Regions from separate parts of the Pseudomonas sp. PGPR40 genome, predicted to be linked through region 2. Evidence: riboswitches for the same ligand, from Rfam matches in the RefSeq annotation. Region 2 holds a riboswitch; the other holds the start of a gene.
The links. Region 2 has a riboswitch for cobalamin ahead of cobW (cobalamin biosynthesis protein CobW). Riboswitches for the same ligand answer to the same signal wherever they lie in the genome.
Positions count from the first base shown of each region.

Region 1: linked by a shared signal. The riboswitch ahead of cobO (cob(I)yrinic acid a,c-diamide adenosyltransferase) and the one ahead of cobW (cobalamin biosynthesis protein CobW) in region 2 are both predicted to bind cobalamin.

Region 1 covers NZ_JAKLSP010000005.1:31,362-34,766, reverse strand. The annotation lists gene MEB48_RS06185 (PQQ-dependent sugar dehydrogenase) at 1-395, opposite strand, end outside; gene MEB48_RS06180 (hypothetical protein) at 464-1,048, opposite strand; cobalamin riboswitch at 1,203-1,434, shown strand; gene cobO (cob(I)yrinic acid a,c-diamide adenosyltransferase) at 1,516-2,127, shown strand; gene MEB48_RS06170 (cobyrinate a,c-diamide synthase) at 2,138-3,405, shown strand, end outside.
Region 2 covers NZ_JAKLSP010000011.1:15,339-18,743, reverse strand. The annotation lists gene MEB48_RS11450 (CbtA family protein) at 1-442, opposite strand, end outside; gene MEB48_RS11445 (CbtB domain-containing protein) at 454-645, opposite strand; cobalamin riboswitch at 766-992, opposite strand; cobalamin riboswitch at 1,270-1,483, shown strand; gene cobW (cobalamin biosynthesis protein CobW) at 1,586-2,647, shown strand; gene cobN (cobaltochelatase subunit CobN) at 2,651-3,405, shown strand, end outside.

The sequences.
Region 1 (3,405 bases), on a different contig from region 2:
AGCAGGGTGATGCGGTTCGGGCTGGGGACGCCAGCCCCGGCGCGACCCATGACTTTGCCCATGACCCAGCCGCGAACGCCGCCACCATCGGGTTTGGGTGGTGCGTTGGTTTCAGCCACCAGCACATCGCCATTGGGCAGCACGTAGAGCCAGCGCGGATGATCGAGGCCTTCGGCAAACGCCGTCACCTGAGTCCCCGCCGCGGCGACAGGTTTCGCCCCTTCAGGCCACCCGATCGCCGGGGCGATGTTCACCGTCGGGATCAGGGTTTTATTCGGCTCTGGCAACTTGGGCGAGGGACCTGTGCCATCCGAAACTTGCAAGGTGGAGGTTTCACCACAGGCGGCGAGCCCTCCGGCGAGCGCGATGATGAAAACGAGCTGGGGTTTGCGCATTACTGATCTTCCCTATGAATGCATTGACGTAATCATAGAGAAGCGTAGACGCTCGATGGTTCAACCGGTCAGCCGCGGGCTTCCTTGAATAGCACGGCGATGCCGGGGTGATAGTTTCCGGCTTCGTTGCGCAACTTGCGGTAGGCATACGGGAAATACCAGGCTACGGCGCAGCAGTGTTCCTTCTGCAGGTCATCGACCATGTCCTGAAGTTCTTCGGGTGTAGCGCTCTGCTGAGCTTTTTGCGGCGCAACGAACAGGCAACCGAGTTTCAGGTCGCTGGCGTAGCTGATCCGCTTCGCGTCGCTGGTGATGTCCGCCAGTGCGTGGGTCAGGTTCAGGCTATTGACCCGCGGCCAGCGCTGGGTGGCCTGGAGATACGCGCGCTCTTCGCTGCTGGCGATAAACAGATCGGCGCGGGCGTTGCGTTCACCTTCTTCGTTCTGCTTGCGCGTCGGCGTTTGTTGCAAGGTGACCATTTCCGCCATCCAGGCCGCGGCGGAGAGCAGGCCGAGGTTGGCTTTTTCGTCGTACCAATAAGGTGTGTCGTTATCGCCGCGCACGGTGTTGTAGCGGTCGATACAGTCAAACCAGCGTTCCAGCACCGGTCGCAGGAATTCCAGCTTCGGATTGCTGATGATCATGCCTTGCATGTGGCTCACCCTTGTTATTGTGTTGTCAGGTTGTGGCTCTTTGATATCACTGCTGGCAGTGTGGCACAAGATTGGCGTCAGTTAATTGATCGATGGCAGTTATTCGCTCAGCGGCGCCCCGGCTTTAATTGACGCTCCACCCCCAACCCTCTAACCTTCGCGGCTTGTTTCAGGTGCTCTGTGGCGGTGGCCGACAGAGTGAAACAGGGAAGCCGGTGAGTGAATCTCTTCACCCGAAGAATGATCACGATCCCGGCGCTGCCCCCGCAACGGTAAATGAGTGAAGATTGCGCCTTGAGCCACTGTGTCGAACTGACATGGGAAGGCGCGCAGTCAGGCGTAAGCCGCTCATGAGCCCGGAGACCGGCCTGATCCATTCAGCGGCATCACGGTGGGCGATGCCAGGCTTTTTGCCGTCTATTCTTGTGCCTGCCCGCCGTTATCCAGCCTCAACGGAGAGCTCCCCCATGACTGATACCCCTGATCGTGACGAACGCCATCTGGCACGCATGCTGCGCAAAAAAGCCGTGATCGATGAACGCATCGCCAACTCGCCGAATGAATGCGGCCTGCTGCTGGTGCTGAGCGGCAATGGCAAAGGCAAGAGCAGTTCGGCGTTCGGTATGCTCGCACGATCAATGGGTCACGGCATGCAATGCGGCGTGGTGCAGTTCATCAAGGGGCGCACCAGCACCGGCGAGGAGCTGTTCTTCCGGCGCTTCCCGGAGCAGGTGCGTTTTCATGTGATGGGCGAGGGCTTTACCTGGGAAACCCAGGACCGCCAGCGCGACATCGCCGCCGCCGAAGCTGCCTGGGCGGTGTCCCGCGAATTGCTGCGCGATCCGGCCATTGGCCTCGTGGTGCTCGATGAATTGAACATCGCCCTCAAGCACGGCTACCTCGATCTCGATCAGGTGCTCAGCGACTTGCAGGCGCGTCCGCCGATGCAGCATGTGGTGGTCACCGGTCGTGGCGCCAAACAAGAGATGATCGAGCTGGCCGACACCGTCACTGAAATGGGCATGATCAAGCACGCCTTCCAGGCCGGAATCAAAGCGCAAAAAGGCGTCGAGTTGTGAACTGCACTTTATGAATAGCCATCGTCAATGCCCGGCGGTACTGATCGCCGCGCCGGCCTCCGGTCAGGGCAAGACCACCGTTACCGCCGCGCTCGCTCGTTTGCATCGCAATCGGGGGCGCAAAGTTCGCGTGTTCAAATGCGGCCCGGATTTTCTCGACCCGATGATTCTCGAGCGCGCCAGCGGTGCACCGGTCTATCAACTCGACATGTGGATGGTCGGCGAGCAAGAAAGTCGGCGTCTATTGTGGGAGGCCGCTGGCGAAGCCGATCTGATCCTCATCGAAGGTGTCATGGGGTTGTTTGACGGTACGCCATCCAGCGCCGATCTGGCGCGGCACTTCGGTGTGCCGGTGCTCGGCGTGATCGACGGCACCGCCATGGCGCAGACGTTTGGCGCGCTGGCCCTGGGCCTTGCGCGCTATCAGGCGGATTTACCGTTTGCCGGTGTGCTGGCCAACCGGGTCGGCACTGTGCGTCATGCGCAGTTGCTCGAAGGCAGCCTGACTGAAGGCTTGCGCTGGTACGGCGCATTGTCCCGGGAAACCGGCATCGAATTGCCAAGTCGGCATCTCGGTCTGGTTCAGGCCAGTGAATTGAATGATCTCGACCTGCGCCTCGATGCCGCGGCCGAGTCACTGGCCAGCAGTTGCGACGTCGCGCTACCGCCGGCCGTGGAATTCGCCGCGCCTGAAATGATCGCAGCCGAACCGTTGCTGGCCGGTGTGCGGATTGCCGTGGCCCGGGATGAAGCTTTCGCGTTTACCTATGGCGCAAGCCTGGATCTGTTGCGGGCCATGGGCGCCGAATTGTCTTTCTTCTCGCCGATCCGCGACACCGAATTGCCAGAAGCAGACAGCCTTTATCTGCCGGGCGGTTACCCCGAATTGCACCATGTGGCGTTGTCACAAAACACGTCGATGCTGACGGCGATCCGCGCTCACCACGCGGCGGGTAAACCGTTACTCGCCGAATGTGGCGGCATGCTGTATCTGCTGGATTCCTTGACCGATGTCGAGGGCACTCGCGCTGAACTGGTCGGCTTGCTGGCCGGTGATGCGGTGATGCAGAAGCGTCTTGCCGCGTTGGCCTTGCAGGCGGTCGAATTGCCGGAAGGTTTGTTGCGTGGGCACACCTATCACCACTCGTTGACCAGCACTGAACTTGAGCCGATTGCTCGTGGCTTGAGCCCGAATGGTGGGCGAGGGGCGGAGGCGGTTTATCGCGAGGGACGGATGACGGCTTCTTATGTGCATTTTTATTTTCCGTCCAATCCATC
Region 2 (3,405 bases):
CAATCCACCAGACCTGCCGTTGCGCCAGATCCGCCGCGGCAGTGCCCGGCAGCTCAGGTGGCAGGCCGAGGGTTGGCGCCAGCACGAACGTCGCATAACCGGCCAGACCCCAGAGCAGACCTTGGGAGGTACGGCGTGGAGCGCGCAAGGTGTAGAGACCTGCCAGCATCAGGGCGAAACCGACCGCTACCACCAGATTGCCGCCGGTGGTCGACAGCACGCGCTGCCAGCCATCTTCCGGCTCCCAGGCTTCGGCATCATGGGTATGAGCGGTGACAGCGCCCGCGGCGTGCTCGTGGATTTCAACAGCGGCCGGTTCGGATTTTTCGTAAGTCTCGGCCTGCAAGATCAGCGGCGCCACCCAGAAGCTTTGCAGCAGGGTCAATAGCAGGGCGGCCAGCAGCCCGGTGAAACCTGCGGTTTGCGCAATACGCTTGATCATGTCAGCAGGTCTCAATGGCACGGAAAGGCGGAACTGTGACGGGTATCGTGCGCGGCATTGTGTACCGCTTCGATGTGCGAAAAACCGGCGAAATACACAAGGCTAGCGCCAAGGATCGACGCACAAAAAGCGGCGGTCAGGCGTTGGCTCAAGGTTGAAGTGGTGCTGGCGGTGCTATTGGCGGTACTGCTGATGATCGACATGGCGCTTCCCTCTGGTCTGTCAGCGGGTGAATAGAGCGCATGAAAACCTCCGCACGCCGGGCACGCAGAGATTTCGAACAGCGCCCGCCCACCGCGGATTTGTTATTCAGTGAACGTAAAAGTCACTTTGTGTTGCGGGCCGGTCTCCGGGCTCGCGAGGGGCAGGGCTTGCGCCGACACCTGCAAGCATCACCTTCCCATGCCCTATGCGGGCACAGTGGATCTGACGCTTCACTCGCTTACCGTTGCGGGGGCAGCACCGGAATGACATGGCTTTAGAGTAAAGCACATGATTCACCGGTTTCCCGTTTCACCCTGTGAAGGGCACCCGTAACAAGGCGTGTAGGAGAGCATGGGCGGGGGTTGGGCGTCAATTGGCAGGGGTTCTCAACTCGATACCGAGGCGTTTCCATTGATCGTTCCCACGCTCTGCGTGGGAATGCCTCAACGGACGCTCCGCGTTCGGCTCTGAATGGGACGCAGAGCGTCCCGGGCTGCATTCCCACGCAGAGCGTGGGAACGATCAAGATAAATTGTGGGCGACCACGTTCTGTAGGAGCGAGGCTTGCCCGCGAAGGGGCCGGTCGGGGTGCCACAAGACATTGACCCGCCCCGACACGATGCGTAGCCTTGCGCTTTCGAGGTTCTTCGGTGTTTGCCGAAGCTAAGAAGGGAACGCGGTCGATGCCGCGGCTGCCCCCGCAACTGTGAACGGTGATGTTCGCTGCCACGCCACTGCAAGCCCTGATCCATCAGGTTCGCGGGAAGGCGCAGCAAACGCCAGTCGAACGATTGGCACACCGTCAGCCAGGAGACCTGCCTCGACACAGATTCTCACTTTCAACCGGGCGGGGTGATCCGGTGGCGAAACTCTTGCGCGCGCGCACCTGCCGCAGCGATTGTCGTCCCGTATGCCCGCCACCTTGCCAAAGGGCATCCGATGAAAACACTGGCCAAACTCCCCGTCACCATCGTTACCGGCTTCCTCGGCTCGGGCAAAACCACCTTGCTGCGCCACATGCTCGACAACGCCCAGGGCCGCCGTATCGCGGTGATCGTCAACGAGTTCGGCGAGCTGGGCATCGACGGTGAAATCCTCAAGCAGTGCTCGATCGGTTGCACCGAAGAAGAAGCCAACGGTCGCGTCTACGAACTGGCCAACGGCTGCCTGTGCTGCACCGTTCAGGAAGAATTCTTCCCGGTGATGCGCGAACTGGTCGCGCGTCGTGGCGACCTTGACCACATTCTCATCGAAACTTCGGGCCTGGCCCTGCCAAAGCCTTTGGTTCAAGCCTTCCAATGGCCAGAAATCCGCAGCGCCTGCACCGTCGACGCGGTGATCACCGTGGTCGACAGCCCGGCCGTCGCCGCTGGCACCTTCGCTGCGTTCCCGGATCAGGTCGACGCCATGCGCAAACTCGACCCGAACCTGGACCATGAATCACCGCTGCACGAACTGTTCGCCGACCAACTGGCCAGCGCCGACCTGGTGATCCTCAACAAGGCCGACCTGATCAGCCCTGAAGACCTGGCCCGTGTGCGCCTGGAAGTCGCCGAAGAACTGCCGCCAGCGGTGAAAGTCATCGAAGCCAGCAGCGGTCGTCTGCCACTGGACGTGCTGATCGGCCTCGGTGCCGGTTCGGAAGAACACATCGACAGCCGCCACAGCCATCACGATCATCACCATGAAGGTGAAGACGACCATGACCATGACGCGTTCGATTCCATCTCTATCGAGCTGCCGCAAGCCGACGAAAGCCTGCTGATGGATGCGCTGACTCAATTGGTAGTTCAGCACGGCATTCTTCGGGTGAAAGGTTTTGCAGCGGTGCCGAACAAGCCGATGCGTCTGCTGATCCAGGGCGTGGGCACGCGCTTCGACAAGCACTTCGACCGTCAGTGGGGCGCTGAAGAGGCGCGCACTACCCGTCTGGTATTGATCGGTCAGGATCTGGATGCCACTACGCTCGAAGCGCAATTGCGCGCTGCGCTCAGCGTTTAATCCATGCACCTGCTCAGGACCCAGCCCGGCGGTTTCGTGTCGGATGACAACATTGCCGACCTTGGACAAACCCCCGCCGAACTGGTGATCCTGTGCAGCGGCGATTCCAGCCTGGCGTTGCTCGCCGAAGCGGCGCAGCAGTTGCCCGACGATTACCCGAGCCTGCGCCTGGCCAACCCGATGCAGGTGCAGAATCATGCGTCGGTCGATCTCTACGTCGACGAAGTGCTGCGCCACGCCAAAGTGATTCTGATCTCGCTGCACGGCGGCATCGCCTATTGGCGTTACGGCATCGAGCGTCTGGTGGAATTGTCCGGGCGCGGCGTACGGCTGATTCTGGTACCGGGGGACGATCGTCCGGACCCGGAACTCAGTGACCTGAGCACCGTAACCGCGCAAGACCGCAACCGGCTCTGGCAGTTTTTACGCCAGGGCGGCATGAGCAATGCCCTGGATTTTTTCCGCTGTCTGGCCAATCGCTGGCTGGGTCGCGATTACACGTGGGCCGAGCCACAAACCCTGCCACGCACGGCGATTTACCACCCACATAAAAGCCCCGCTGAACTGAGCGATTGGCAAGCCGACTGGCAAGCTGATCAGCCGGTGGCAGCAGTGCTGTTTTACCGCTCGCACTTGCAGGCGGCGAACACCGGTTTCATCGATATTTTCTGCCAGCGCTTGCAGGCAGCGGGATTGAACCCGTTGCCGATTGCGCTGGCCAGTTTGAAAGAACCCGGCTGCCTGACGGTGGTTGAGGA